Regions from separate parts of the Arthrobacter sp. NicSoilC5 genome, predicted to be linked through region 2. Evidence: riboswitches for the same ligand, from Rfam matches in the RefSeq annotation. Region 2 holds a riboswitch; the other holds the start of a gene.

Region 1 (15,821 bases), 390 kb from region 2:
CCGTCTTGTAGCCGAGGTCCTTCAGGGACTTCTCCACGTTGGCGCCGTCAGCGATCCACCGTTCGGATGTCTGCGTGGGCATTGAAATGCCTACCAGTGAATCACTGGGCTTGGCGGCACCGCTGGATTCGCTGGCCCCGCCGCGGGAGCCGCAACCTGTGGCGCCCACCGTCAGGGCGAGGACAAGGGCCACCGCGCCCATCAGTTTTTTGATTCTCACCATTTTCTCCTTCCGCGGCAGCACTGCCGCGAAGTGTTGGTGGACCAGGCAGCACCAGTGCTCCCTGGTCCTGGCCACATTGTTGATGTGTCGGTTCAATATAGACCGGTTTGTGAACGCTAACAAGAGTGCCCGGCAGGAATTTCGGAAACTTTTCGGCTTCATTGACTTCTTCTTTGTTAGCGTTCACACTTGCTGCAGCACGTAGCTACACCCTGACCCCTACAAACCCGGTAATGAGGCCTAAGCCTCCCGGACGGAGGCAACCCCATGCCAGATGCGCTGTTCACTCCCGGCTCCGAGTCCCACCATGACCATTGCGTCATCGGGGTGGATTACGGAACCCTTTCAGGCCGTGCCGTGGTGGTGCGTGTCCGCGACGGCAAGGAACTGGGCAGCGCCGTCCATGAGTACCCCCACGCGGTGGTTACCGACGTCCTGCCCCGGGACACCGCGGGCGACGACGGCGCCCGCCTTCCCGGGGAATGGGCACTTCAGGTGCCCAACGACTACCGGGACGTCCTGCGGACCGCCGTCCCCGCCGCGGTGGCGAACGCCGGGATCGACCCCGCCGCCGTCGTCGGCATTGCCACGGATTTCACTGCCTGCACCATGGTTCCGGTCAAGTCGGACGGCACGCCCCTCAACGAACTGCCCGGCTTCGCCAACCGCCCGCACGCCTATGTAAAGCTCTGGCGCCACCATGCTGCGCAGGGCCAGGCCGACCGGATCAACCGGCTTGCCGCTGAACGGGGGGAGGACTGGCTTCCCCGCTACGGGGGCCTGATCTCCTCCGAATGGGAATTCGCCAAGGGGCTGCAGCTGCTGGAGGAGGACCCGGAGGCCTACGCCGCGATGGACCACTGGGTGGAGGCTGCGGACTGGATCGTCTGGCAGCTCTGCGGCCGGTATGTCCGCAACGCCTGCACTGCCGGCTACAAGGGCATCTACCAGGATGGCCGGTATCCGTCCGATGAGTTCCTGGCCGCCCTGAACCCGGACTTCAAAGACTTTGTCAGCTCCAAGCTGGAGCACACCATCGGCCAGCTGGGGGACGCCGCCGGCACCCTGACGGCGGAGGCAGCCGCCTGGACCGGGCTGCCGGAGGGCATCGCGGTGGCCGTGGGAAACGTTGACGCCCATGTCACGGCCCCGGCCGCGAAGGCTGTGGAATCCGGCCAGCTGGTGGCGATCATGGGCACCTCCACCTGCCACGTCATGAACGGCAGCGAGCTGCGCGAGGTGCCGGGAATGTGCGGTGCCGTGGATGGTGGAATCGTGCCGGGCCTGTGGGGCTACGAGGCCGGACAATCAGGCGTGGGAGACATCTTCGGCTGGTTCACCAAGTACGGCGTCCCGCCCGAATACCACCAGGCTGCCAAGGACGCCGGCCTGGGGATCCACGAGTACCTCACCGAACTGGCATCCCGGCAGGCCATCGGACAGCACGGCCTGATCGCGCTCGACTGGCATTCCGGCAACCGTTCGGTCCTGGTGGACCACGAGCTTTCGGGCATGGTGGTGGGCCAGACCCTGGCCACCAGGCCGGAGGATACCTACCGCGCGCTGCTGGAAGCCACAGCCTTTGGAACCCGCACCATCGTGGACGCCTTCCGCGACGCCGGGGTTCCGGTCAAGGAATTCATCGTGGCCGGCGGCCTGCTCAAGAACAGGCTCCTGATGCAGATCTACGCAGACGCCACCGGCCTGCAGCTGTCCACCATCGGCTCGGAACAGGGTCCGGCCCTGGGATCGGCCATCCACGCTGCTGTCGCAGCGGGCGAATACGCGGACATCCGTGCGGCCGCCGCGGCCATGGGCGCCGAGCCCGGGGAGGTCTACACCCCAATTCCCGAAAACGCGGCCGCTTACGAAGAACTGTTCAAGGAATACAAGGCCCTTCACGACTACTTCGGCAGGGGCGGCAACGACGTCATGCACCGGCTCAAGGCCATCCAGCGCAAAGCCGCGCGCACCGGCCTCTCCGGCGCAGGCTCCGTTTCCGAATCACCCGTGGAGGTGTCCGCATGAGCGCCTCAGCAGGCGCCGGAACCGGCCTCCTGGAAACCATCGCCCGAGTCCGGGCGGAAGTGTGCGCCCTGCACGCCGAGCTGACCCGGTACGGCCTGGTGGTGTGGACCGCGGGCAACGTCTCCGCCCGCTTGCCCGGCACCGACCTCATGGTCATCAAGCCCTCCGGTGTCTCCTACCAGGACCTGACCCCCGAGCAGATGATCGTGACCGACCTGTACGGCACCCCGGTCAGGGGCACCAACCTTGGTGGGGGCGGCACGGTCGACTGGGGCAACCCGCCGCTGTCCCCGTCGTCGGACACCGCCGCGCACGCCTATGTGTACCGGCACATGCCGGAAGTGGGCGGGGTGGTGCATACCCACTCCACCTACGCCACCGCCTGGGCCGCCCGCGGCGAAGCCATCCCGTGCGTGCTGACCATGATGGGGGACGAGTTCGGCGGGTCCATCCCAGTGGGCCCGTTCGCGCTGATCGGCGACGACTCGATCGGCCACGGGATCGTCGAGACGCTGAAGAATTCCAAGTCCCCGGCGGTCCTGATGCAGAACCACGGCCCGTTCACCATCGGCAAGGACGCCCGGTCCGCCGTGAAGGCCGCCGTCATGTGCGAGGAAGTGGCCCGCACCGTGCACATTTCCCGGCAACTGGGCGAGCCGCTGCCCATCGACCAGGACCACATCGACTCCCTCTACGCCCGCTACCAGAACGTTTACGGCCAATAACCGGCCCAAAACTCTTCCCAGGAGAATCCATGAGCACCGCAGCAAACACCTCCCTCGACGGCTACGAAGTCTGGTTCCTCACCGGCAGCCAGCACCTCTACGGGGAGGAAGTCCTCAAGCAGGTGGCCGCCCAGTCGCAGGAGATCGCCAACCAGCTCAATGCCTCCTCGTCGGTTCCCGTGCGGATCGTGTGGAAGCCGGTCCTGACCGACTCCGATGCCATCCGCCGCACCGCCCTGGAGGCAAACTCGGATGACTCGGTCATCGGAGTGACGGCCTGGATGCACACCTTCAGCCCGGCCAAGATGTGGATCCAGGGCCTGGACCTGCTGCGCAAGCCCCTGCTGCACCTGCATACGCAGGCCAACCGCGACCTGCCGTGGGCGGACATTGACTTCGACTTCATGAATCTGAACCAGGCCGCCCACGGCGACCGCGAGTTCGGCTACATCCAGTCCCGCCTGGGCATCGCCCGGAAGACCGTCGTCGGGCACGTCTCCAACCCCGAGGTGGCCCGCCAGGTGGGCTCCTGGCAGCGCGCCGCCGCCGGCTGGGCCGCCGTCCGGAGCCTGAAGCTCACCCGCTTCGGCGACAACATGCGCAACGTCGCCGTGACCGAAGGCGACAAGACCGAGGCCGAGCTGCGCTTCGGCGTCGCGGTCAACACCTGGTCCGTCAACGAGCTCGCGGACGCCGTCCACGGTGCTGCAGAGTCCGACGTCGACGCCCTGGTGGCCGAGTATGAGGACCTTTACGACGTGGTGCCGGAGCTCCGCGCAGGCGCGGCCCGGCACGAATCGCTGCGGTACGGCGCCCGGATCGAACTGGGCCTGCGCAGCTTCCTGGAAGGCAACGGCTCCGCCGCCTTCACCACGTCCTTCGAGGACCTCGGAGCCCTCCGCCAGCTGCCGGGCCTGGCCGTGCAGCGGCTCATGGCCGCCGGGTACGGGTTCGGCGCCGAGGGCGACTGGAAGACCGCCATCCTGGTCCGGGCCGCCAAGGTGATGGGCGCCGGCCTCCCCGGCGGCGCGTCCCTCATGGAGGACTACACGTACCACCTGGAACCCGGCTCCGAAAAGATCCTGGGCGCCCACATGCTCGAGGTCTGCCCCTCCCTCACGGCAGCAAAGCCGCGGCTGGAAATCCACCCCCTGGGTATCGGCGGCAAGGAAGACCCTGTCCGGTTGGTGTTCGACGCCGACGCCTCGCCAGGCGTCGTCGTCGCCCTGTCCGACATGCGGGACCGTTTCCGCCTGGTGGCCAACGCCGTCGACGTCGTTCCCCTGGACCAGCCGCTGCCCAACCTCCCCGTGGCCCGCGCGCTGTGGGAGCCGAAGCCGGACTTCGCCACCTCGGCCGCCGCCTGGCTGACCGCCGGCGCCGCCCACCACACCGTGCTCTCCACCCAGGTGGGCATGGACGTCTTCGAGGACTTCGCCGAAATCGCCAAAACCGAACTGCTCACCATCGACGAAGGCACCACCATCCGCCAGTTCAAGAAGGACCTGAACTGGAACGCGGCCTACTACAAACTGGCCGGCGGGATCTGACCCAGTGGCACGGCTGAGGTGCCGGCCCCGGCGGCTGCCATGGAGCGGAACCCCGTGACGGACGGCAGGCCACCCCGGCTGCCAACGCTCGAGGACGTGGCGGAACTGGCCGGGGTTTCGCACCAGACCGTGTCACGGGTGGTCAACAGCCACCCCAATGTCAGCTCCGGCACGCGCGGCAAGGTGGAAGCGGCGATTGCCGCACTCGGCTACCGCCGCAACACCGCCGCGCGGAGCCTGGTCACCCGGCGCTCGCAGACCATCGGCGTCCTGGGCAGCGAGCTCTCGCAGTACGGCCCTGCCAACACCCTGCTGGGAGTGGAACGTGCTGCACGGGACGCAGGATACTTCGTCAGCGTCGCAGCGCTGCGGGAGGTCAACCGGGACGCGATCCTGGACGCCGTCCGGCACTTCCTGGACCAGTCGGTGGACGGAATAGTAGTGATCGTTCCGCACCTGGAGACGCTGGCGGCCTTGGCGGAACTGCCCATTGGAGTGCCTGTGGTTGCCGTCGGTCCCACCGGAAATGACTCCGTGGGCGGGGTCAAGGTGGACCAGCGCCGCGGCGCAGAACTGGCAGTGGAACACCTCATCGGGCAGGGGCACGTCCGGATCGGACACGTCGCGGGACCGCAGGACTGGATCGACGCCGTAGCCCGCGCCGAGGGCTGGCGGGGAGCGCTGGACTCCGCCGGGCTCGAGGCAGACCTGATCATCGAGGGCGACTGGAGCGCGGGCAGCGGATACGAGATCGGCAGGCGGCTGGCAGCCGGCCGCAGCGCCACTGCGCTCTTCGTTGGCAACGACCAGATGGCCCTTGGAGTCCTGCGCGCATTGAACGAGGCAGGCATCAAGGTGCCCGGGGACGTATCCGTGGTGGGCTTCGACGACCAGCCCGAGGCCGGCTATTTCAGTCCCCCGCTGACGGTGGTCCGGCAGGACTTTGAAGAACTGGGCCGGCGGTGCATGGACATGATGCTCACTGCGTTCGATGGCACGGGCGGCCCCCGGACCCTTGTGGTGGAGCCCGAGCTCGTCCTGCGCAGCAGCACGGCCCCGCCGGTGCGGTAACGCCAGGGCCGCGGAATTAATCCGGAGGAGACGGCGGCGAAACGTGGCCACAACAATAGCTGCGTAGGTTTCAGGCATGACGCCTACCCTGTTCGTCCGGCTCCGCGGCTGGCTGCTGGACACCCTCACTTTCGACTCCGAAACGGACGCCGCCGGCGCCATGGCTGACGCCACCCGGTGGGGCTGGCTGCCGGCCTTGAGCGGGGTGTCCATCGGAGCCGGCCACGCCCGCTCGGTGCACGCGGGAACAACGGCAGAAACCGGCCCGATGTCTGGTTAAGCACACTATTGCGCCGGTAGCGGGATAATGCCCTAAACTGCTTCACTGAGGTGCCTGAAATGGCGCTGCGCAGCAACGAAAGTGAACATGCTATGGCTACCGATTACGATGCTCCACGCAAGCAGGAAGAAGAGTCGCCGGCCGACTCTCTCGAGGCCCTCCAGGCATCACGGAGCGGCAACGCGCAGACCGCGGTTATCGATGTCGACGAGAACGACACCGCTGAAGGTATCGACCTGCCCGGCGCCGACCTCTCCAACGAGGAACTGACCGTCATTGTGGTTCCCGAGCAGTCTGACGAGTTCACCTGCTCGTCGTGCTTCCTGGTCCGCCACCGGTCGCAGGTTGCCCGCGAAAAGGACGGCCTGAAGTACTGCCGCGACTGCGAAGGCTAAATTTCCATCCTGGTTTCCCGGCGCCGGCCACCTCACCCGAGGTGGCCGGCGCTTCTTTGTCCTGTGCTGCTTTGGTCCGGCTGCTTGGCCCGGTGCCGCCGTCGTTATCAAAATGACCCCTCGTTTCCGCCCGCGAACGCTCCTACGCTGGAAGCATCCAATGGCTCTCATTTTGGATGGCACTGCAATGAAAAAGTTCTTCATCTGGCTCGCAGCCGTCCTGCTGGCTGCAGGCCTGGGCCTGGTGGCTCCGGGCGCCGCCTCGGCAACCACGTCGTACTGCGGACTCACGTGGGGTTCGCTGATGAAGTCGGACGGCGCCATGGGCGGCGCACCCGTGACCAATGTCCGGACCGGGCAGCACTATTGCTTTGACCGGCTGGTGGTTGACCTAAGCGGCGCGCCGGCCCCCGGCTACACGGTCCGCTACGTCCCCCAGATCATCCAGGACGGCTCGGGAGCAGTGGTGCCAACGCGGGGCGGCGCCCGGCTGCAGGTCGTCGTCAAGGCGCCGGCCTATGACAACAACGGCCAGCCCACCTACACCCCTGCCGACAAGGCTGAGCTCTCCAACGTTTCGGGCTACCAGACCTTCCGCCAGGTGGTTTGGGCCGGAAGCTTCGAGGGCCAGACCACCATCGGGCTCGGCGTCCGTGCCCGGCTGCCGTTCCGGGTGTTCACCCTCGACGGCCCGGGCTCCGGCTCACGCCTGGTGGTCGATGTGGCGCACTACTGGTGAGCCATCCGTCGTCGCCAACACAAAAGGTGCCGTGCCCCTGGCGGGGGCACGGCACCTTTTTGGGCTGGAGCCTATTCCGGAACGACCAGCGCGGGGGTGTCCTGCTTGAGGGTTTCGCCGCGGAAGAAGCCCGGGTGAGTGCGGGACATGACCAGCATGACCACGGCACCCAGGGCCAGGATGCCCACGCCCAGGATGAACACCAGGCCCACGCCGAACACCTCGGAGCCGCTGCCGAACTCCGGTGCCAGGCTGTCCACGGCGGTCTGGACAAACACCACGAACAGGCCCACGCCGCCCACCACCGGGCATACCAGCCGCAGCACGAAGTGGCGCACGCTGTTGAACAGGCTGTGGCGGAAGTACCAGGTGCAGGCCAGGGCGGTGAGGCCGTAGTAGAAGCAGATCATGAGGCCCAGGGCCAGGATAGTGTCGTTCAGGACGTTCTCGCTGACCACGTGCATCACTGCGTAGAACCCCGCTGACATCACGCCGGCGGCGATGGTGGCGAAGCCCGGCGTGGCGAACTTCCTGCTCATTCTGCTGAAGGGTTCCGGCAGTGCGCCGTAGTGGGCCATGGCCAGCAGGCTGCGCGACGGCGACATGAAGGTTGACTGCAGGGACGCAGCGGAGCTGGAGAGCACGGCGAGGGACATCAGGATGGCGAACGGGCCCATGATGGGGGAGGCCAGTGCGGTGAAGATGTTTTCGTGGTTTTCAGCGTTGTTCAGGCCGTTGCCGGTATCACCGACGCCGGCAAACATCATGGTGGCGATGCTGACCAGCAGGTAGATGGCCAGGACGATGACGGCGGTCAGGGTGCCTGCCACGCCGGCGGTCTTCTTGCCGTTGGCCGTTTCCTCGTTCACGGTGAGGCAGACGTCCCAGCCCCAGTACACGAAGATCGACAGGGAGATGCCGGCGGCAATCTGACCGAACGTCTCGATCCTGGTGACATCGAACCACTCCCAGCTGAACGGGATGGCCGTTTCCGAGGTGGACCAGTTGGCAAAGGCCATCACGACGAACAGGCCCAGCACCAGCAACTGGAAGCCCACCAGGCTGTACTGCACCAGCTTGGTGGTGTGCAGGCCGCGGTAGCTGACCCAGACGGCCAGCGCCACGAAGACGAAGCAGGTAATGACGTTCAGGCCTTTGTTGTCCGCCAGGTCCGCCAGTTCGGGGGAGCCGGTGAGCTGTGACAGGAAGAGGTAGAAGAAGTCGACGGCGACGCCCGCCAGGTTGGACAGCACGATGATGTTTGCCGCCAGCAGGCCCCAGCCGCCCATCCAGCCCACCCACGGGCCAAAGGCCTTGGTGACCCAGGTGAAGGTGGTGCCGCTGTCCGGGGAGTCGGCGTTGAGTTCCCGGTAGGCCAGCGAGACCAGGATCATGGGGATGAACCCGATGAGGAAGATGACGGGCAGCTGGAGGCCGGCTTCATTGACGGTAGGTCCCAGTGCGCTGGTGAGTGTATATGCGGGGGCGATGGTTGAAATGCCCAGGACGACGACGGCCAGGAGCCCGAGCTGGCCGCCCTTGAGTCCCTTGGCGCTGACGCCGTCCGCGGAGGGGGCGTGGGCGTGCGGACCGGGTTTGGCAGTACTGGTGCGGATTGTCTCTGTCATGGCACCACTTTCTGGAAGGCTGTGAGACGGAGGTCACTATATGAATGGCGTTCATTTAGTATGGGGGTGGCGGGCGTGTGATGCAAGACGCAATATGAAGCACACTCGTTTATGACTGGTTTTCGAAATTAGTAAGCTCACTGAGAAATTGTCTTTGGCCCTGCCGCCGCGCCGTCCACGGCTGGTAGCGTCTGCCGTACTGGACCAATTGAGGAGGACGCATGAAAGCTTCACCGACACTGACCAACAACCTGCAGGCCGTCCTGGCGGACCTGATCGAGCTCCACATCCAGGGCAAGCAGGCGCACTGGAACATCGTGGGCACCAACTTCCGCGACCTCAACCTGCAGCTCGATGAGATCGTCGACGCCGCCCGCCAGTTCGCCGACGACACCGCCGAGCGCATGCGTGCCCTGCACGCGCTTCCCGACGGCCGCAGCTCCACCGTGGCCGGGACCACCAGTCTGGCCCAGTTCCCTGACGGCCTGATCAGCACTAAGGACGCGATCGAGCGGATCGTCGCCGCCATGGAGGCCGCCGTGGGCACCATGCGCAAGGTCCACGACGAGGTAGATGAGGAAGACCCCACTTCGGCGGACCTCCTGCACGAGTTCATCGCCAGGCTGGAGCAGTTCGCCTGGATGGTGCAGGCGGAAAACATGAAGCCCACCGCCAAGGTCACGGCCGCCGACTCCAAGTAGCGGACATCCGGCAGGGCGTCCTGCGCCGGGGCAGCCCCGGCGCAGGACGCTTTCTTTTTGCCCCGGACAGCACTGCCGTTGTACTGCTAGGCCGCTTTGGGAACTTTCCTAAGCACGACGGCGGCGAGCACTGCCGCCGTCGCCATCAGTGCCAGCCCAATTGCGGCCGTGATGTGCACGCCGGAATCGAACGCGGCGGCCGCGGCATCCCGGACTGCCCCCGCGACTGATTCCGGCAGCAGGCCGGCCGCCTCCACCGCGCCGGCCAGCGTTTCCCCGGCGTTGTGCAGTGAGGCTCCGGGCAGCATGGCCTCCAGCCCTGCCGGCAGCCGGAGGTTCTGCTGGTAGGACGCGGTCAGGATGGAGCCCAGCACGGCAGTCCCCAGCAGCGAGCCCACCTCGTAGCCCGTCTCGGAAATCGCCGCCGCAGCGCCTGATTTCGCCGGCGGGGCCGAGCCGAGGATGAGGTCGTTCGAGATGGTTTCCGCCGTGCCGACGCCCAGCGCCAGGACCAGCAGTGCTGCCAGCAGCAGGGAAGGCCCGCCGTCGTGGTTTCCGAAGGCCACCATGCTGTAGCCGACGGCGCTGAAGGACAGGCCGGCGGCCACTACGTACCCGGGGCGGACCTTCCGGACCAGCGGGACTACCACCAGGCCTGCCGCCACTGTGGCTGCCAGGGCCGGAAGCATGGCAATGCCCGCCGCGGACGGCGTCATCCCCTCCAGGAGTTGGAGGTGCTGGGCAAGGAAAAGGATGAATCCGTTGAAGGAAAACAGGGCCAGGATGTTGGCGCTGATGGCCATGCTGAACACCCTGTTCCGGAACAGCGACATGTCCAGCAGCGGGTATTCCAGGCGTTGCTGGCGGCGCACGAACACGATCCCCATGGCCACGCCAAAGGCGATGCTGCCCAGCCCGGCCGTGCCCGGGCCTTCGGTGGCTACTGACTTGATGCCGTACACCACGGGCACCATGACCAGCATGGAGAGCAGGACGCTTGGGATATCCACCCTGCCCGGCGCGGGATCCTTTGATTCCGGAATGAAGGCCGGCCCCAGAGCCAGCAGGGGCAGCATGAGCGGCACGGCCACCAGGAAAACGGCGCCCCACCAGAAGTGCTCCACCAGCCATCCACCCAGGATGGGGCCCAGGGCGGCGCCGCCGGAGAATCCCGCCGCCCAGATGGCCACTGCAAGCCGCCGGCGGTTGGGTTCCGGGAAAATATTGCGGATCAGCGACAGGGTGGACGGCATCAGCATGGCGCCGAAGAACCCGAGCGCCGCGCGGCCGGCGATCAGCCACTCCGGGGTGGGTGCGAAGGCGGTGGCGGCGGACAGTCCGGCGAAGCCCAGGCTGCCGATGACCAGCAGCCGCCGCCGCCCAATCCGGTCGCCGAGGCTTCCCATTGACACCAGCAGCCCGGCCAGGACCAGCGGATAGGAGTCCACGATCCACAGCAGCTGCAGGCCGGTCGGTTCCAGGGCGCGTGCGATGGCGGGCAGGGCAAAGGTCAGGGCCGTGTTGTCCACTGCCACCAGCAGCACGGGAAACATCAGCAGCCCCAGCGCAAGCCAATCCCGCCACGGAGGCCGCGCGGCGGTGCTGTCCCGTTGGGTGGGGGCCGGGCTGATGGAAGTCGTCATGCAATAACTGTACCGTCTGGACGGTACAGTTATTAAACGCGGGCATTCCTTCTTCCCTGCCGGTGGAGGGCATGATGGAAGGCATGCCCCGAAAGCCTGTAGCCCGTGATGCGGTCCTTGACGCCTTCGAGTCCCTGCTGATCGACGTGGGGGAGCGCGCTGCAACCCTCGACGCCGTAGCCCGGAAGGCCGGGGTGTCCAAAGGTGGCCTCCTCTATCATTTTCCCAACAAGGAAGCGCTCATCTCCGTGCTGCTTGACCGCCTGGAAGGCCTGGCCAGGCAGGACGCCGACGCGATGGCTTCCGCCAGCGAAGGTGCTGCCGCGTATTTCATCCGCTCCTCCGTCTGGGCGGATACTCCGCTTGACCGGGTCATCGTGGCTGCCACGCGGCTTGCCGAGGTGGCACATGAAGAGACCCGCCGCCGGTTCGCCGCCATCCAGCAGCGGTGGCTGGACGAGATCGCAGCAGATGTGGGGCACGGCCTGGCCAAGGCTGTCCTGTATATGGGTGACGGGTTGTACTTCAATGCCATGCTTTCCGTGGGCCCTGCGCCGGAAGGCGGAGCGGCGGCTGATGTGGAGGAACTCCTGGCTGCTTTGGAACGGCTCCGCAGGTAGTTTTCCATTTGCCGGGAGGGCTTGTGGCGTAGGACAATGGAGAGTTGTGAGGGCTGTCACCGGCCGTCATCATCAACAAATGAATAGCCTTTGATCTGCGGCGGGAGAGTTCTGCCGGAAGTACAGGCAGGCGCCGTAGGAGCAAATCCTCCCCAGGAATCTCGCAGGCCCCTGTACCGCCGCGGCGAGGCACCTCTGGAAAGCAGCAGGCAGTTGTCCGGCCTCCCTTGGGGGAAGCGAAACGGCTGTTGTGCTCACCGACGGTGCAAGCGGGTCCTGCCCAGGCAGGCAACGCGGAAACTCTCAGGTCCAATACAGAGCGGGGAGGGACCCGAATAGCTGTGGCGTACCCTGCGCCGCCTGAATAAATGGAGTTCCTTCGTGTCGGTTACCCCAGCCTCCACCACCTTCGTAGACCGCCACATTGGCGCACGCCGCCAGGACGACGTCGACGCCATGCTCAAAGCCGTTGGTTACGGCACGGTCGATTCCCTGGTGGACACCGCCGTACCCAAAGTCATCCGCCAGGAAACAGCCCTCCGCCTGCAGGATGCCCTCAGCGAAGTTGAAGTCCTTGCGGAACTGCGCAGGCTCGCCGCCAAGAACAAGACCGCTGTCCAGATGATCGGGCAGGGCTACTACGACACCGTCACGCCTGCAGTGATCCGCCGGAACGTGCTGGAAGCCCCGGCCTGGTACACCGCCTACACCCCGTACCAGCCCGAGATTTCCCAGGGCCGGCTCGAGGCACTCCTGAATTTCCAGACCATGGTCCAGGACCTGGTGGGCCTGCCCATCGCCAACGCGTCCCTGCTCGATGAAGCCACCGCCGTGGCCGAGGCCGTGCTGCTGATGCGCCGCTCCAACAAGACCAAGCCTGCAGCGGACGGCAAGACTGTCCTGGACATCGACGTGCTGCCGCAGACCATCGCCATCGTCAAGGGCCGCGCCGAGGCGCTCGGCTTCGAAGTTGAGGTCGCCGACCTGTCCAACGGCCTGCCCGACGGCGACATCAACGGCATCGTGCTCCAGCAGCCCGGTGCCTCCGGGCGGGTCTGGGACCAGTCCGCCACTATTGCGGCGGCGAAGGAGCGCGGCGCATTGGTCGCCGTGGCCGCTGACCTGCTGGCACTGACCCTGATCACTCCTCCGGGCGAGCAGGGCGCCGACATCGCCGTCGGCTCCACCCAGCGCTTCGGGGTGCCGTTGTTCTTCGGCGGCCCGCACGCCGCCTACATGGCGGTGCGCAAGGGCCTGGAGCGGTCGCTGCCCGGCCGCCTGGTGGGTGTGTCCAAGGACGACGCAGGGGTGCCCGCGTACCGCCTGGCGCTGCAGACCCGCGAGCAGCACATCCGCCGCGAAAAGGCCACGTCCAACATCTGCACGGCGCAGGCCCTGCTGGCCATCGTCTCCTCGATGTACGCCGTCTACCACGGCCCCGACGGGCTGAAGGCGATTGCGGAAACGACGCACGGCCACGCCCGGGTGCTGGCGGCCTCGCTGGCAGCTGCCGGTGTGGAGGTGCTGCACACGAGCTTCTTCGACACCCTTACCGTCCGCGTCCCCGGACGCGCTGCCGCGCTTGTCGCCGATGCCGAAGCGCGCGGCATCAACCTGCGTTCCATCGACGCCGATACCGTGGGCATCTCGCTCGACGAAACCACGACGGCGGCCATCGTCGCCGACGTCGCGGACGTCTTTGGGGCCTCCGTTGCCGCGGCTGAAGGCTTCGGACTGGAGGCCGCCGTCGGACGTTCCTCCGAATACCTGCAGCACCCGGTGTTCAACACGCACCGGTCCGAAACCCAGCTGCTGCGCTACATCCGGAAGCTGTCGGACCGGGACCTGGCGCTGGACCGCACCATGATCCCGCTGGGCTCGTGCACCATGAAGCTGAACGCCACCGCCGAGATGGAAGCCATCTCCTGGCCGGAATTCGCCTCCATCCACCCCTTTGCCCCGGACTCCCAGACCGAAGGCTGGCGTGAACTGATTGCCGACCTGGAGGCGGACCTGACCGCGATCACCGGGTACGACCAGGTGTCCATCCAGCCCAATGCCGGTTCCCAGGGCGAGCTCGCCGGCCTGCTGGCCATCCGCGGCTACCACCACTCCCGCGGCGAAGAGCAGCGCAACGTCTGCCTGATCCCCGCCTCCGCCCACGGCACCAATGCCGCCTCTGCCGTCCTGGCCGGCATGAAGGTCGTCGTCGTTGCCACGGCCGCGGACGGCACCATCAACCACGATGACCTGACGGCCAAGATCGAAGCGAACAAGGACGTCCTGTCCTGCATCATGATCACGTACCCGTCCACCCACGGCGTCTATGACGGGGACGTCCGTGAGGTCTGCGACGCCGTGCACGCGGCGGGCGGCCAGGTCTACATCGACGGCGCCAACCTGAACGCCCTGGTGGGACTGGCCCAGCCCGGCAAGTTCGGCGGCGACGTCTCCCACCTGAACCTGCACAAGACCTTCTGCATCCCCCACGGCGGCGGCGGACCCGGCGTCGGACCCGTGGCCGCCAAAGCCCACCTGGCGCCGTTCATGCCCGGCGACGCCAACAAGGCAGCGCATGAGGAAGGCCACGGGGTCGCGATCTCGGCTTCCCGCTTCGGTTCGGCCGGCGTCCTGCCGATCTCCTGGGCGTACGTGAAGCTCATGGGCGGGGAAGGGCTCACCGAGGCCACCAAGGCAGCCCTGCTCGCTGCCAATTACGTCGCAGCCCGGCTGAACGAGTACTTCCCGGTGCTGTACACCGGTGAAGGCGGCCTCGTGGCGCACGAATGCATCCTGGACCTGCGCGAACTGACCGCCAAGACCGGTGTCACGGCCGAGGATGTGGCCAAGCGCCTCATCGACTTCGGCTTCCACGCCCCCACCCTGGCGTTCCCGGTGGCCGGCACCCTGATGGTGGAGCCCACCGAGTCCGAGGACCTGGCCGAGATCGACCGCTTTATCGAAGCCATGATCACCATCCGCAAGGAAATCGACCAGGTGGCCAACGGCGACTTTGCCGTAGCGGACTCCCCCCTGCGCCGCGCACCCCACACGGCAGCCGCCGTCGTCAGCTCCGACTGGGACCGTGCCTACCCGCGCGAGCAGGCCGCGTTCCCTGCCCACCACAAGCAGGACAAGTACTTCCCGCCGGTGGGCCGGATCGACGGCGCCGCCGGAGACCGGAACCTCATCTGCTCCTGCCCGCCGCTCGAAGAGTTCGAAAACTAAAGGACCGGCACCGTGACCGAGAAATACACCGCCCTTTACGACGAACATAAAAAGCTTGGCGCCTCCTTCACCGACTTCGGCGGCTGGCAGATGCCATTGAAGTACAGCTCCGAACTGGCTGAACACCACGCCGTCCGCAGCACCGCCGGCCTGTTCGACCTCTCCCACATGGGCGAAGTCTGGGTCACCGGGCCGCAGGCCGCCGCGTTCCTGGACTACGCCCTGGTGGGAAAGATCTCCGCCATGGCCGTGGGCAAGGCCAAGTACTCGCTGATCTGCAACGAGGACGGCGGCATCATCGACGACCTCATCACCTACCGCCGTCCCGCCGCTGGAGACGGCACGGACGTCTTCCTGGTGGTGCCCAATGCGGGGAACGCCGCGGTGGTGGCGGCAGCCCTGCAGGAACGGGCCGCAGGGTTTGACGTGCTGGTGGAGGACGCCTCGGCCCGGACGTCGCTGATCGCAGTGCAGGGCCCCAAGGCACAGGAACTCCTGTTGCGCCTGGTCCCGGCCGCACAGCACTCCCTGGTGACGGAGCTGAAGTACTACGCCGCTGTGGAGGTTCCGTTCCTGGTGGGCGGCGCCGGCAAGGAACTCCTGCTCGCGCGTACCGGGTACACCGGTGAGGACGGGTTCGAGATCTTCGTGGACAACGCAGACGCCCCGGCACTGTGGCAGGCATTGGTCGCCATCGCCGACGACGGGGAGCTGACCCCGGCCGGCCTTGCCTCCCGCGACTCGCTTCGCCTGGAAGCGGGGATGCCGCTGTACGGCAACGAACTGTCCCTGCAGGGTGACCCGTTCGCTGCAGGCCTCGGCCCCGTCGTCGCGCTCTCCAAGGAAGGCGACTTTGTTGGCAAGGTTGCGCTGGCAGCAAAGAAGGAAGCCGGTGCCGGCACCACCTCCGGCCGCCGCCTCGTGGGGCTCAAAGGCAAAGGCCGCCGCGCCGGACGGGCACACTACCCCGTGCTCAAGGACGGCGCCCCG
Region 2 (15,821 bases):
GTTCAGCTCAACCTGCGAGGTGACGTGGATGCGCATGAAGAACCGCCCGCTCGCCCTGTCGCCGAACTGCTTGATGTCCACGATGTAGCATTCCTGTTCCAGCAGGTATGCCGCCACCGCCTGGACAATGCCAAGGGCATCCGGGCAGTGGAACGTCAGCACGAATTCCCGGCCCGTTTCCGGATCTGCCACTGCCTGCAGCTGCCCGGCTTCAGAAGTCCCAGGTTCGGATGCGCGCAGCCCGGAAGCGCGGAGCTCCTCAGCGATCACCGGTTGACCCGCTCTTCCCCCGCTTCTGCGGCGGCACCCGTACGGACAGCCTTGCCGGCTGCGGCGTCGGTGAAGTCCTGGTCCGCCTGCAGTTCAGCCTGGAACGTAGCGAAACGGGCCTGGTGTGCGGGGCGGCGGCGGAGGACGAACCATGCGGCGCCCAGCAGGATGAACCACACCGGGGTGACCAGGAGGGCCACCAGGGTGTCCGGCTGGGTGGTGAGGGTCCAGATTACGAAGGCGAAGAAGGCGAAGACCACCCAGACCATGGCAACACCGCCGGGCATCTTGAACTTCGATGCTTCATGCAGGTGCGGCCGGCGGCGGCGGAAGGCGATGTAGCTGGCCAGGATGATGGACCAGACAAAGACGAAGCAGACGGCGGAGACGGTGGTCACCATGTCAAAGGCTTTGCCCACGTCCTGGCCCGCGTACATGAGGACGACGCCGGACAGCAGCAGCACGCAGGAGAGGAACAGTGCGTTTTGGGGCACCTTGCGCCGGGACAGTTTGCCAAAGACGTCGGGAGCGTCGCCTTCCTGGGCAAGGCCGAAGACCATGCGGGAGGTCGAGTAGATGCCGGAGTTCGCGGAGGACATCGCGGAGCTCAGCACCACGAGGTTGACCACGGTGGCCGCGGCGCCCAGGCCTGCCAGGGAGAACATGGCGATGAAGGGGCTGTGGCCGGCCCTGAACTCGGTCCAGGGGGTGACGGCCATCAGGATGATGAGGGCGCCTACGTAGAAGAGGAGCACGCGGATGGGGATGGAGTTGATGGCCTTGGGCAGGTTGCGCTCCGGGTTCTTGGCCTCGGCCGCCGTGGTGCCCACCAGCTCGATGCCCACGAAGGCGAAGACGGCGATCTGGAAGCCGGCCACGAAGCCCATGAACTCGTTCGGGAAGAATCCGCCATGGCTCCACAGGTTGGTGAAGGTGGCAGGGCCGGCGTCGGACTGGAAACCGGTGAAGATCATGAACAGGCCAACGATGATCAGTGCGGCAATGGCAACGATCTTGATGAGTGCGAACCAGAACTCCGTCTCGCCGAACGCCTTCACCGTGGTGAGGTTCAGCAGGAGCAGGATGGCCACGGTGGCCAGGCCGGGAATCCACAGGGGCACCCCGGGCCACAGTTCACGGGAGTAGCCGGCGATGGCGATGACATCCGCGATGCCGGTGATGACCCAGCAGAACCAGTAGGTCCAGCCCGTAAAGAAGCCGGCCCACGGACCCAGCAGGTCGGCGGCAAAGTCGCTGAAGGACTTGTAGTTGAGGTTGCTGAGCAGCAGTTCACCCATGGCACGCATGACGAAGAACAGCATGAAGCCGATGATCATGTACACGAAGATCACTGATGGGCCGGCCGCCGAGATGGTCTTGCCGGAGCCCATGAACAGGCCGGTGCCGATTGCACCGCCGATGGCGATCAGTTGGATGTGGCGGTTGCTGAGCTGCCGCTCCAGGTGCGGGGCTCCGCCGCCGGGGGACGTCGGGGAATGGGTCGTCATTGAGGAACTCCATCGTTCGAGCGGCACCCGGGGTGTCGCAAAGATTGGATTTCCTCCCCGCTCTGTCTGGGACCTGAGAGTTTCCACATGCCGAAATGGGCGTGCTTGCACCGTCGGTGAGCCAGGACAGGGCCCGGCTGCTTTCCAGAGTTGCCTCACCGCGGCGGTACGTGGGCCTGAGAGTTTCCTGGGGAGGGTTTGCTCCTACGGCGCCTGCTGAACGTACCGGCAGGGCTCTCCCGCCGCAGGTCAAAAGCGTTTGCTTGGTAAATCAGTGTTCAGTTGTCAGAGGGCATCCATCCCAGGCGCGGTAATGCGCAGAATGGGCAGTGGGGCCTCCGGTGATCCCGGCCGGCGAACAGAGCGCCCAGCGTCTTTGGGCCAGTTCCGCTGTCCGGCCGGATCACGGGGTTCAGTGTGGCGTCCGTCACGAACAAAAGTCAAGCCCGGCGTTACGCCATCCACCTAACGCTCTTGAGCCCCAAGTCATGACGGACCGATTTGCTCCCCGCTTCGCTTTGCCTGTAACCTGTGAGCCGAATCACCCACATTTCAATAAGCCTTTCGAGCTGTGGCGGGAGAGTTCTCCCGGCCATCACCGGGCAGGCGCCGTAGGAGCAAATCCTCCCCAGGAATCTCTCAGGCCCATGTACCGTCACGGCGAGGCGACTCTGGAAAGCAGTGCTGCTCCGGCAGCACTCACCGACGGTGCAAGCAGGCCCTGATGGGTTTGCGGAATCTCTCAGGTCCAATACAGAGCGGGGAGGGACCCGATCCATGCCGTGCCACCCGTGGCCGGCCAAACCTGGAGTTCCTCATGACGATTCAATCCCTTCCGTCTGCCTTTGCAGACCGGCATATCGGTGCACGCCGCCGGGCTGACGTGGACACCATGCTCAAGGCCGTTGGCTACGACAGCGTTGATGGACTGGTGGACATCGCCGTTCCCAACTCAATCCGCCAGTCCAAGCCCCTTGCGCTCAAAGACGCGCTGAGCGAGGTTGAGGTCCTTGCGGAGCTGCGCAGGCTCGCAGCCAAGAACAAGACGGCCGTGCAGATGATCGGCCAGGGCTACTACGACACCATCACGCCCGCCGTCATCCGCCGGAATGTCCTGGAGGCCCCGGCCTGGTACACCGCCTACACCCCGTACCAGCCCGAGATTTCCCAGGGCCGGCTCGAGGCACTGCTGAACTTCCAGACCATGGTCCAGGACCTGGTGGGCCTGCCGATCGCCAACGCCTCGCTGCTGGATGAAGCCACCGCCGTGGCCGAGGCCGTGCTGATGATGCGCCGCGCCAACAAGAACAAGGACGCCCGCGACGGCAAGACCGTCCTGGACGCCGACGTGCTGCCGCAGACCATCGCCATCGTCAAGGGCCGCGCCGAGGCGCTGGGCTTCGAAGTTGAGGTCACCGACCTGTCCAACGGCCTGCCCGACGGCGACATCAACGGCATCGTGCTCCAGCAGCCCGGTGCCTCCGGGCGGGTCTGGGACCAGTCCGCCACTATTGCGGCGGCGAAGGAGCGCGGCGCACTGGTCACCGTGGCCGCTGACCTGCTTGCACTGACCCTGATCACTCCTCCGGGCGAGCAGGGCGCCGACATCGCCGTCGGCTCCACCCAGCGCTTCGGGGTGCCGTTGTTCTTCGGCGGTCCGCACGCCGCATACATGGCCGTGGCCAAGGGCCTGGAGCGTTCCATGCCGGGCCGCCTGGTGGGCGTATCCAAGGACGACGCAGGCCTCCCGGCGTACCGCCTGGCGCTGCAAACCCGCGAGCAGCACATCCGCCGCGAAAAGGCGACATCCAACATCTGCACCGCGCAGGCCCTGCTGGCCATCGTCTCCTCCTTCTACGCCGTCTACCACGGCCCCGACGGACTGAAGGCCATCGCCGAGCGCGTCCACAACAACGCCCGCGCCCTCGCCACCACGCTCAAGATCGCAGGCCGGGAACTGGCCGCCGAGGCGTTCTTCGATACGGTCACGGTCTCCGTCCCGGGCAAGGCCGCCAAGGTCATCACCGCTGCCGAAGCACGCGGCATCAACCTGCGCCACATCGACGCCGACACCATTGGCGTGTCCGTGGATGAAACCACGACGCCGGAAATCCTCTCCGCGATCGCCGTCGCCTTTGGAGCCGGCCCGGTAGTGGACGCTGAGGGCTTCGACCTGCCCGCAGAGGTGCTCCGCACCTCCGAGTACATGCAGCACCCGGTGTTCAACACCCACCGGTCCGAAACCCAGTTGCTGCGCTACATCCGCAGGCTGTCGGACCGGGACCTGGCGCTGGACCGCACCATGATCCCGCTGGGCTCGTGCACCATGAAGCTGAACGCCACCGCCGAAATGGAAGCCATCTCCTGGCCGGAATTCGCTTCCATCCACCCGTTCGCCCCCGAGTCCCAGACCAAGGGCTGGCGTGAACTGATCAGCGGCCTGGAAGCCGACCTTGCGGAAATCACCGGCTACGACCAGGTGTCCCTCCAGCCGAACGCCGGTTCCCAGGGCGAGCTCGCCGGCCTGCTGGCCATCCGCGGCTACCACCGCGCCAACGGCGATACCCAGCGCAACGTGTGCCTGATCCCCGCTTCTGCCCACGGCACCAATGCCGCCTCTGCCGTCCTGGCCGGCATGAAGGTCGTCGTCGTTGCCACGGCCGCGGACGGCACGATCGACCACGAGGACCTGTACGCGAAAATCGAGGCGAACAAGGACGTCCTCTCGGCGATCATGATCACCTACCCGTCCACCCACGGCGTGTACGACGCGGACGTGACCGAGATCTGCGAGGCTGTGCACGCTGCCGGTGGCCAGGTCTACGTTGATGGTGCCAACCTGAACGCCCTGGTGGGACTGGCCCAGCCCGGCAAGTTCGGCGGCGACGTCTCCCACCTGAACCTGCACAAGACCTTCTGCATCCCGCACGGCGGCGGCGGACCCGGCGTCGGGCCCGTTGCGGCCAAGGCCCATCTGGCGCCGTTCATGCCCGGCGACGCCAACAAGGCAGCGCATGAGGAAGGCCACGGCGTGGCCATCAGTGCCTCGAACTTCGGTTCCGCCGGTGTCCTGCCGATCTCCTGGGCGTACGTGAAGCTCATGGGCGGGGAGGGCCTGACCGAGGCCACCAAGGCAGCCCTGCTCGCAGCGAACTATGTTGCCGTGCGCCTGAACGAGTACTTCCCGGTGCTGTACACCGGCGAAGGCGGCCTCGTGGCGCACGAATGCATCCTGGACCTCCGCGACCTGACCGCGAAGACGGGCGTTACCGCGGAGGATGTGGCCAAGCGCCTCATCGACTTCGGCTTCCACGCCCCCACCCTTGCGTTCCCGGTGGCCGGCACCCTGATGGTGGAGCCCACCGAGTCCGAGGACCTGGCCGAGATCGACCGCTTCATCGAAGCCATGATCACCATCCGCAAGGAAATCGACCAGGTGGCCAACGGCGACTTCTCTGTCCAGGACTCCCCGCTGCGCAATGCACCCCACACAGCGTCCGCCGTTGTGAACTCCGAATGGACCCGCCAGTACAGCCGCGAGCAGGCCGTCTTCCCCGTCCACCACCTCAAGCAGGACAAGTACTTCCCGCCGGTGGGCAGGATCGACGGCGCCGCCGGAGACCGGAACCTGATCTGCTCCTGCCCGCCGCTGTCCGAGTTCGAAAACTAAGGATCCCCCATGACTGAGAACTACACGGCTCTTTACGAAGAGCACAAGAAGCTTGGCGCCTCCTTCACCGACTTCGGTGGCTGGCAGATGCCGCTCAAGTACAGCTCCGAACTGGCTGAACACCACGCCGTCCGCAACGCTGCCGGCCTGTTCGACCTCTCCCACATGGGCGAAGTGTGGGTCACCGGGCCCCAGGCCGCGGCTTTCCTGGACTACGTCCTGGTGGGCAAACTGTCCGCCATCGCGGACGGCAAGGCCAAGTACTCGCTGATCTGCAATGAAGACGGCGGCATCATCGACGACCTCATCACGTACCGTTTCGGCGATGAGAAGTACCTGGTGGTTCCCAACGCCGGCAACGCCCCCACCGTGGCGGCCGCCCTCGCCGAACGCGCTGCCGCCTTCGACGTGACGGTGGAGGACGCTTCGGCGGCAACCTCGCTGGTCGCAGTCCAGGGACCCAAGGCCGAGGCCATCCTGCTCAAGCTCACGGACGAGTCCCAGCACGCCCTGGTCACCGACCTGAAGTACTACGCGTTCAACGAAGTCACCGTGGCCGGCCACGATGTCATCCTGGCCCGCACCGGCTACACCGGTGAAGACGGCTTTGAACTCTTCCTCCCGAACGAAGGCGCCGCTTCCCTGTGGGAGTCCGTGGCCCAGGCCGGGGAAGAGTTCGGCATTGTCCCCTGCGGCCTCGCATCCCGCGATTCGCTTCGCCTTGAAGCGGGCATGCCGCTGTACGGCAACGAGCTCTCGCTGGAGCGTTCGCCGTTCGACGCCGGCCTTGGCCCCGTAGTTGCCCTCAAGTCCAAGGAAGGCGACTTCGTGGGACGGGCCGCACTTGAGGCAGCCAAGGAAGCCGGCCCCAAGCGCAAACTCGTTGGCCTGAAAGGGCACGGCCGCCGTGCCGGCCGTGGCGGCTACCCCGTCCTCAAAGACGGAAACGTGGTGGGCGAGGTGACCTCGGGCCAGCCGAGCCCCACCCTTGGCTACCCCGTGGCACTGGCCTACGTCGACGTCGAGCACGCTGAGCTGGGCACCGCACTGGACGTGGACCTGCGCGGCAAGGCCGAGCCCTTCGAAATCGTCGCGCTGCCCTTTTACAAGCGCCAGAAATAGCCCGGCGCTCCCGCATTTTTGAACCCCAAACTTAAGGAAACACACCATGGCTAAAGTTGCCGCTGAACTGAAGTACTCCGCCGAACACGAATGGATCGCCGCCGACGGCTCCGGCCCGTCCGTGGTGGGCGTGTCCGCCGTTGCCGCCGAGGCACTGGGCGACATCGTCTACGTGGACCTGCCCGAGGTTGGCGCCACGGTGACCGCAGGCGAGACCTGTGGCGAGATCGAGTCCACCAAGTCCGTCTCCGACCTGTACTCCCCCGTGACGGGCGAGGTCACGGAAGTCAACGACGACGTCGTCAGCGACCCCGCCGTGATCAACAACGACCCCTACGGCGCCGGCTGGCTCTTCAAGGTCACCGTCACCGAAGAGGGCCCGCTGCTGTCCGCACAGGAATACGCCGAAGCAAACGGCGGCGAACTGTGAGCGGCGCTTCATCCGCTGCGGGCACCGTGGCCTTTGAACAGGTGGTCTCCCCCAGCCTGAACGCAGACCTCGCTGCCCTGGACCCCGAGATTGCGGCAAAGATCGACGACGAACTGGGCCGCCAGCGCGACGGCCTGGAAATGATCGCTTCCGAGAACCACACAGCCGCAGCGGTCATGCAGGCGCAGGGCTCGGTGCTGACCAATAAGTACGCCGAGGGCTACCCGGGCAAGCGGTACTACGGTGGCTGCGAGCACGTGGACGTCATCGAGCAGCTGGCCATCGACCGGGTCAAGGCCCTGTTCGGCGCCGGGTTCGCCAACGTCCAGCCGCACTCCGGCGCCCAGGCCAACGCCTCGGTGATGCACGCGCTCATCAAGCCCGGCGACACCATCATGGGACTGAACCTGGCCCACGGCGGCCACCTGACCCACGGCATGCGGATCAACTTCTCCGGCAAGCTCTACAACGTGGTCCCGTACCAGGTCCGCGAAGACACCCACACCATCGACATGGCAGAGGTGGAGCGGCTGGCCCAGGAGCACAAGCCGCAGCTCATCGTGGCCGGCTGGTCAGCCTACGCGCGCCAGCTGGACTTTGCCGAGTTCCGCCGGATCGCCGATTCCGTGGGTGCCTACCTCATGGTGGACATGGCACACTTCGCCGGACTGGTGGCCGCGGGCCTGCACCCCTCGCCGGTCCCGCACGCCCACGTGGTCACCTCCACCACGCACAAGACCCTCGCCGGTCCGCGCGGCGGCATCATCCTCTCCAACGACCCCGACGTCGCGAAGAAGATCAACTCCGCCGTCTTCCCGGGCCAGCAGGGCGGGCCGCTGGAGCACGTCATCGCCGGCAAGGCCGTGGCGTTCAAGATCGCGGCGTCCGAGGAATTCAAGGAGCGGCAGGAGCGCGTCCTGGCCGGCGCCCGCATCCTGGCCGAACGCCTGGTCCAGCCGGACGTCACCGCCAGGGGCATCAGCGTGGTGTCCGGCGGCACCGACGTGCACCTGGTCCTGGTGGACCTGCGCAACTGCGAACTCGATGGCCAGCAGGCAGAAGACCGACTGGCTGCGATCGACATCACCGTCAACCGCAACGCGGTCCCCTTCGACCCGCGTCCGCCAATGGTCACCTCGGGCCTGCGCATCGGCACCCCGGCCCTGGCCACCCGTGGCTTCGGCGAGGACGCCTTCCGCGAGGTTGCGGACATCATTGCCGAGGCATTGATTGCCGACGCCGGCGCGGACCTTTCCGGGCTGCGTCACCGCGTCGAGGCACTCGCCGCCGCCCACCCGCTCTACCCGGGCGTCGCACCACTGTCCTGATCTCCGGTTGCTACCGGGACCGGCGGACCGGACATTTTCACGCCTCGTTGGGCCCACGCCGTCAGGGTTCCCTGGCCGAGCTTGCGAGGCTAGGGAGACGGTGGGGAGCAGGCTTTCGAAAAGTCCGGCTCCGCCGGCCCCTCGTGCGCATGTCTCCTGGTGACGTGCCCGCGGAGTGGGTGGGGCATCCGGCAGCGTGCGTCTAAGGGAGCGTCACGTCCGCTCAGCGGGCGTCTTCGCGACCGAGCACGCAGAGGATGTCCTGCCCGCTCCATCCCGACCACTTGTATTAGTTAGGAACCACGCACATGGCTGTTGGTGTCTTTGACCTCTTTTCGATCGGTATTGGGCCGTCGTCTTCGCATACGGTGGGGCCGATGCGGGCTGCTGCCGTGTTTGCTGAGGAGTTGAAGGCCTCGGGGAAGCTCGCGGACGTGGCGTCGTTGCGGGTGGATTTGTATGGGTCGCTGGCCGCGACGGGGCATGGGCATGGGACGATGACCGCGATCCTGTTGGGGTTGGAGGGGTTCCATCCGGAACTGATCCTGCCCGAAGAGGTGGAGGAGCGGCTGGCTTCGATCGCGGAGACCGGGATCCTGAACCTGGCCGGTGCTGGTGGTGAGGGTATGGCGTTGCCGTACGGGGTGGGCGACATGGTGTTGCGGCCGTTGACGGTGCTGCCGCGGCACACGAACGGGATGACGTTCACCGTCACCGACGCTGAGGGTTCCGTGGTGCATGCGGCGACGTTCTTCTCGGTCGGTGGCGGGTTCATCGTCCGCGAGGGGGAAGAGGACGCAGCGCAGCAGGAACTGGACGCGTCCAAGGAGGTGCTGCCGCTGCCGTTCCGGACCGCGGCGGAGCTGCTGGAGCACTGCGCGGTGACCGGGCTGGGCATCGCGGACGTGATGTTCGTGAACGAGAAGGACTCCCGGTCCGAGGAGGAGATCCGGGCCGGGCTGGTGCATATCTGGTCGGTGATGGAGAACTGCGTGGCCACCTCGCTCAAGCGTGAAGGGGTGCTGCCGGGCGGGTTGAAGGTCCGCCGCCGCGCCCCGGACTGGTACGAGCGGTTGAAGAAGGAAACCGCCCGCCCCGAAGACACCGATAATGACGGCCAGGACCACTACGACCCGAGGTATTGGCAGGAGTGGGTTAACTTGGTGGCGCTGGCCGTGAACGAGGAGAACGCCTCCGGCGGGAGGGTGGTCACCGCCCCCACGAACGGGGCGGCCGGGATCATCCCCGCGGTGCTGTTCTACGCCCTGCACTTCGCCCCGGGCATGGACCAGGCCACCCAGGCCGACCGCGACGATGTGGTGGTGCGGTTCCTGCTCGCCGCCGGTGCCGTCGGGGTGCTCTACAAGGAACAGGCCTCGATCTCCGGGGCCGAGGTGGGCTGCCAGGGCGAGGTCGGGTCCGCGTCCTCGATGGCCGCCGCGGGCCTGGCCGAGGTCATGGGCGGCACCCCGGCCCAGGTGGAGAACGCCGCGGAAATCGCGATGGAACACAACCTCGGCCTGACCTGTGACCCGATCGGCGGGCTGGTCCAGGTCCCCTGCATCGAACGGAACGCGATCGCCGCCGCGAAAGCCATCAACGCCGCGAAAATGGCGCTCTGGGGCGACGGCACCCACCGCGTCTCCCTCGACGAAGTCATCATCACCATGCGCGAAACCGGCAAAGACATGAGCGACAAATACAAGGAAACCGCCATGGGCGGCCTCGCCGTCAACGTCGTCGAATGCTGACACCCCGCTGACACCGGCACACTCCGATTCCCCAAGAAGACAAAGGAAACACGATCATGACCCTGGCACCTGAAGGCCGGAAGATGCTGCGGATCGAGCAGCGCAACGCTGCGGTCCCGGTGGAGCGCAAGCCGGAGTGGATCAAGGCCAAGGTCCAGATGGGCCCGGAGTTCGTCGGGCTGAAGAACCTGGTCAAAAAAGAAGGCCTGCACACCGTCTGCGAAGAGGCCGGCTGCCCCAACATCTTCGAATGCTGGGAAGACAAGGAAGCCACCTTCCTGATCGGCGGCTCCGAATGCACCCGCCGCTGCGACTTCTGCCAGATCGACACCGGCAAACCCTCCCCCGTGGACATGTTCGAACCCACCAAGGTGGCCCGCTCCGTACAGTCCATGCAGCTGCGCTACGCCACCGTCACCGGCGTGGCCCGCGACGACCTCGAAGACGAAGGCGTCTGGCTCTACGCCGAAACCGTCCGCAAAATCCACGAACTGAACCCCGGCACCGGCGTGGAACTGCTCATCCCCGACTTCTCCGGCAACCCCGACCACATCAAGGCGATCTGCGACTCCGCCCCCGAAGTCTTCGCGCACAACGTCGAAACCGTGCCCCGGATCTTCAAAAGGATCCGCCCCGCGTTCCGCTACGAACGCTCCCTGGACGTCATCACCCAGGGCCGGAACCTGGGCATGGTCACCAAGTCCAACCTCATCCTGGGCATGGGCGAAACCCGCGAAGAAATCAGCGAAGCCCTCCGCGACCTCCACCAGGCCGGCTGCGACCTGATCACCATCACCCAGTACCTGCGCCCCTCCGAACGGCACCTGCCCGTGGACCGCTGGGTCAAACCCCAGGAATTCGTGGACCTCCAGCACGAAGCCGAAGAAATCGGCTTCCTCGGCGTCATGTCCGGCCCCCTGGTCCGCTCCTCCTACCGCGCCGGCCGCCTCTGGGCCACCGCCATGCGCAAAAAAGGCCGCGACATCCCCGCCGAACTCGCCCACATCGCCGAAGGCATCCAGGACTCCGGCACCACCCGCCAGGAAGCCGCCACCCTCCTCGCCGGTTAGGCCACTGCGCTCCGGCCTGGTGCTGTTTTGGGGGGCACCAGGCCGGAAGACAACAGGAGACTGGGGAGGCCGGCAAGGGAAGCCGCCGGCCTCCCCCCGGCGCGTCCGCCCAGCCCGGCAACCCGCTCAGCTGTTGCCGCGCACCACCGGGATGCTCGCCGTCGGCAATCCGCTGGGGAACACCGTGGGTTCCGGTTCCGCGACCGGTTCCAGTGGAACCCGCACCGGCTCGTTGCCCACCATCAGCCGCTGGCCACGGACGTCAATCTCCAGCGGACCGCCGTCCTGGACCGTCAGCGTGATAAAGCCGGCGGCGAGCTGGACCAGCAGCAGGCGGCCCCTGATCTTCAGGTGGAAGGTCAGCCCCTCCCACTCCGCGGGAAGGCGGGGATCGAAGTACGGGACCGGGCCTTGGTCGCGCATGCCGGCGAAACCGCACACCAGCGAACTCCAAACTCCGCCGGTGGAGGCGATATGCACGCCGTCGATCGTGTTGCCGTGCGTGTTGTCAAGGTCAATGAAGGCGGCATTGGTGAAGTGGTCCAGGGCCTCCCTCGAATAGCCCACCTCGGCCGCCATGATCCCCTGGACGCAGGCGGACAGTGTGGAATCGCCGGTGGTGATGGGATCGTAGAAGTCGAAGGCCCGCTGCTTCTCCTCAGCCGTGAAGTCCTGCCACTGCAGGAACATGGCCAGGACCGTATCGGCCTGCTTCAGTACCTGGTGCCGGTAGATGACCAGCGGGTGGAAGTGCAGCAGCAGCGGATACTTGGACCGCGGCGTGGTCCAGTCCCAGGCCTCCAGGGTCATGAAGTCGTTGTCCTGGGAGTGGACCTGCATCCGGTCATCGAAGGGCAACTGCATGCGGTTGGCGGCCGCCTCCCACAGCTGGCGCTCCTCGTGGGTGATGCCTGCGTGCCCAAGCGCGGCGGCGGCACGCAGGTTGAAGCGGGCCATCACGTTCGTGTACAGGTTGTCATTCACCACTGCCGTGTACTCATCAGGGCCGGTGACGCCGTGGATGTGGAAGAGCCCGTCCTTGCCAAAGAAGCCCAGGGAGATCCACATCCGGGCCGTCTCGATCAGCAGTTCAGCGCCCATGCCATCCCGGAATCCGGCATCCCCGGTTGCCCAGAGGTACCTGTTGGTGGCGAAGGCAATCGCGGCGGCGATATGGAACTGTGCGGTACCGGCCGCGTAATAGGCGCTGGCCTCGAGCCCGTTGATGGTGCGCCACGGGAAGAGGGCGCCGTCCACGCTCAGCTCCTTCGCCCGGATCCTGGCCTCGGGAAGCATGCCGTGGCGGAACTCGAGGACCTGCCGGGCGCCGTCGGGGTTGGTGTAGGTAAGGTACGGCAGCAGGTACACCTCCTGGTCCCAGAAGTAGTGCCCCTCGTAGCCCGAGCCCGTCACGCCTTTGGCGGGAATGCCGGCAACATCGGCACGCGCCGTGGCCTGGGCCAGCTGGAACAGGTTCCAGCGGATGGCCTGCTGCAGCCCGGGCCGGCCGCCCTCAACCACAATGTCCGAGGTGGCCCAGTAGCCGCGGTAGTGGGCCATGCTTTCGGCAAAGATGCTGTCCACCGGGCGGAGGGCCTCCTCAGCCACTGCGGCCGCATCCACGTCCGGGTCCTGGACGGTGGGGCCGGCTGCGTAGCTGACGGTCTTTTCCAGCCGGAACGGGTCACCGGCGTCCACTGCAAGGACGTACCGGACGGTGCTGTCGTCCTGGTCCACCACCGTTTCGAACGGCTGGTGGCCGGCGGAGGTCCAGTGGTCCACCGCGATCCCCACCCGCTGCTTGGACTCGGCTGCCTCCCAGGACAACCGCAGCGAGCCGTCGCCGCCGTCCAGCCGCACGGGGAGCAGCACCCGCCCGGCGTGCCGTCCCGCCCGGCGGGGATCGTGGACGGAGTGGTCTTCCACCGGCTGGTCCTGGCGGTTGATCACTGCGGAGGTGACGTCCAGGGAGATTTGCCGGTCCGCATCCACCTCCAGGGAAATGCCCAGGCAGCCGCGGGATTCGTAGCCCACCGCCCGCCGTTCCGTGGTGGTCACCGTGGCGCCGGAACGGCACTGCCAGGTGATGCGGCACTCGTAGATCCCGGTGGAGAAGTCGACGCTCCGGCGGTAGTCCAGGACCTCTGATTCGGCGAGGCTGAGGTTTTCGCCGTCCACCACCACGGTGAAGTTGTTGGCGTCGGGGATGTAGAGGATTCGCTGGCCCGTCCGGGCGAAGCCAAAGGCGTTTTCGGCGTGCTTGATGTCCCAGATTTCGTGCAGGCCGTTGATGAAGCTGCCTGGCAGCTCTGCGTCGGCCGCCGCCCAATGGGCACCCCTGATGCCCAGATGGCCGTTGCCCAGGGCGAACAGGGCCTCCAGGGTTCCGGCGCCATCGGTTCCGTAGCGCGTTTCGACGAGTTGCCAGGGGGTATCGGGGAACCGTTCGCGGTCCGCGGAGATCAATGCCATGGTCGGGGTCCTTTTGGCCTTGCTGTGGTGCCGGACTGGCCGGCACGGAATATTCGGGGGAAGGGCAATACTCGGATGGGTGCTGCCGGGGAGCAGCAGGGTTGCCCGGGGCAGGCAACGGGGTTTGAGGCCTGGGTTTAGGGGACGAGTTCCTGGAGGTCGTTGACCACCAGGGTGGCTCCGGCGTCCAGGAGCGTCTGCCGCCCGGCGCCACGGTCCACGCCGATCACGGAGTGGAACGATCCCGCGTGTCCGGCCTGAACCCCTGACACAGCGTCCTCGACCACTACGCACTCCGGACTGGAGAGGTCCAGGAGTTTGGCCGCGTATTCGTAGGTGGCCGGGCTTGGTTTTCCGGGCAGGCCCTGTTCCGCGGCCACCACACCGTCCACCACCACGGGGAAATAGTGGCTGAGTCCGGCGGCTTTGAGGACGGCAGGGGCATTGCGGGAGGAAGAGACGACGGCGACCTTGAGTCCGCGTTCCAGGGCGGCTTCGAGGAAGCGGACCGAGCCTTGGAACGGTTCGACGCCGGCGCTCACGATGTCATTGAAGATCGCGTTCTTCCGGTTGCCCAGGCCCTGGACGGTTTCGTGGGCAGGGTCGTCATCCAGCGGGCCTTCCGGGAGCGTGATCCCCCGCGAAGCCAGGAAGTCGCGCACACCGTCAAAGCGGGGCTTGCCGTCGATGTGGTCGAAGTAGTCGCTTTCCCGGTACCCGGGGACCTCCGGATGCGAGGCCAGGTAGCCATCGAACAGTTCCTGCCAGGCGCGCTCGTGCACGGTGGCGGTGGGCGTCAGAACGCCGTCCAGGTCAAAGAGGATTGCTGCGGCGCCGGTCCAGCCGGCGGTCCCAGCTGCAGTTTCGAGTGTCATCGGCAGTGCGGTGTCCTTTCGGTTCGTGGACAGCCGGCCCTGCCGGGACAGCCTGAAGGAGGATACTGCTGCGCCTCATGCACGCAGCATCACTTCCTTGTCCGCCCACTGCAGGACCGATCATGGCCGTAGACGAGTGTAAGCGCTTGCAAATTTCGCTGGCAACTGTTTTTTCGTACCCACCGATGGGGCAGCTACACAGTCAGCGCAGCACGTAGTGGCGCAGGAAGGCGCTGACGTCCACCATCTCGGTCTTGGACATCGCATGCCCCATTCCCGGGTAGGTCCGGGCCGTCAGCAGCGTGTTCTTTTCCAGCCACTCCGCGGTGTAGGCAACGGCGTCCTCGTTGATCACCAGGTCCGCCTTGTCCCGGCCCCAAAAAAAGGGCGGCCTGACGTCAAAGGAGTCCGTCACCGAGAGGAGCTCGTTGTTGAGCACAAAGCCGGACAGTCCCACAACGGCCTTGTAGTCATCCGGGTGCAGCCGCAGGAGCGTACTGGCCATGGCCATGCCCTGCGAGTAACCCATCAGGGTGACGCTGCTGTGCTGGTCCCTGACGGAACTGATCCAGGCCCGCACCGAGTTGGCGGCGGAGATGACATCCGCGAAGTCGTTCGCCAGGAAGTAGTCGAGCAGGAACCAGCCCCAGTGGTCCCCGATGGGCATCGGAGCCCGCAGGGCGGCAAACGTGAACTCGGGAGGCAGGTACTCGAAGAGGCGCACCATCCGGGACTCGTCCGTACCGTAACCGTGCATCATCACCAGCAGGGGGGTGCCTGCGCGCTGGTCCTCCGGCTTGGACCACACAACTGTTTCCACTGGTCAAGCCTAACTACGGAAGCACGACGCCCCGCCCGGATCATTGAATCCGCAATCACCGGGAGGTAGCGTGACGCTTGATAGACAGCAGGCTTGGCTTTTGGCAGTGTACGCACCACCCTCCCGTATCGCCCTACCAGCGCCGCGCAGCCCGCGGCCATAAGGAGCAAGTCATGCGAATCGGATCGTCAATCTTCCTCATCGCCCTCGGCGCCATCCTTGCCTGGGCCGTGGCGCCCGGACTCATCCCGTTCGTGGACCAGCAACTGGTGGGCTACATCCTCATGGCGGTAGGCGTAATCGGGCTGATCGCCTCACTCATCCTCGCTTCCCCGGGCCGCAGCCGCCGGGTCAGCGAGTCCCGCTCGGTCATCGATCCCACCACCGGCGAGCGCATCACCCGCCACGAAAGCCGGGACGGCGGCATCTAGCCGGGCCACCACCGGGGACGGGATCCGGGCCACCACCGATGAACCCGAAAAGCCGGGCTGGACCACCACGTGTC

The links. A riboswitch is a leader RNA that binds a small molecule or an ion and turns the genes downstream of it on or off. The one in region 2 is predicted to bind glycine.
Region 1: it holds a riboswitch for glycine, as region 2 does, so the genes downstream of both, gcvP (aminomethyl-transferring glycine dehydrogenase) here and cycA (D-serine/D-alanine/glycine transporter) in region 2, are expected to answer to the same signal.

Annotation. Positions count from the first base shown of each region.
Region 1 is NZ_AP024660.1:3,813,872-3,829,692, forward strand. It holds gene chvE (multiple monosaccharide ABC transporter substrate-binding protein) at 1-223, opposite strand, end outside; gene araB (ribulokinase) at 491-2,251, shown strand; gene LDO22_RS17860 (L-ribulose-5-phosphate 4-epimerase) at 2,248-2,976, shown strand; gene araA (L-arabinose isomerase) at 3,006-4,526, shown strand; gene LDO22_RS17870 (LacI family DNA-binding transcriptional regulator) at 4,566-5,597, shown strand; gene LDO22_RS17875 (hypothetical protein) at 5,674-5,877, shown strand; gene LDO22_RS17880 (DUF4193 domain-containing protein) at 5,970-6,272, shown strand; gene LDO22_RS17885 (hypothetical protein) at 6,460-7,011, shown strand; gene LDO22_RS17890 (APC family permease) at 7,083-8,639, opposite strand; gene LDO22_RS17895 (DNA starvation/stationary phase protection protein) at 8,861-9,340, shown strand; gene LDO22_RS17900 (MFS transporter) at 9,427-10,983, opposite strand; gene LDO22_RS17905 (TetR/AcrR family transcriptional regulator) at 11,067-11,603, shown strand; glycine riboswitch at 11,695-11,792, shown strand; gene gcvP (aminomethyl-transferring glycine dehydrogenase) at 11,985-14,831, shown strand; gene gcvT (glycine cleavage system aminomethyltransferase GcvT) at 14,844-15,821, shown strand, end outside.
Region 2 is NZ_AP024660.1:3,419,244-3,435,064, reverse strand. It holds gene purU (formyltetrahydrofolate deformylase) at 1-201, opposite strand, end outside; gene cycA (D-serine/D-alanine/glycine transporter) at 267-1,778, opposite strand; glycine riboswitch at 1,933-2,030, opposite strand; glycine riboswitch at 2,344-2,443, shown strand; gene gcvP (aminomethyl-transferring glycine dehydrogenase) at 2,596-5,448, shown strand; gene gcvT (glycine cleavage system aminomethyltransferase GcvT) at 5,458-6,570, shown strand; gene gcvH (glycine cleavage system protein GcvH) at 6,617-7,000, shown strand; gene glyA (serine hydroxymethyltransferase) at 6,997-8,328, shown strand; gene LDO22_RS16060 (L-serine ammonia-lyase) at 8,637-10,079, shown strand; gene lipA (lipoyl synthase) at 10,136-11,149, shown strand; gene LDO22_RS16050 (glycosyl hydrolase family 65 protein) at 11,276-13,621, opposite strand; gene LDO22_RS16045 (HAD-IA family hydrolase) at 13,759-14,496, opposite strand; gene LDO22_RS16040 (dienelactone hydrolase family protein) at 14,699-15,316, opposite strand; gene LDO22_RS16035 (DUF6458 family protein) at 15,490-15,747, shown strand.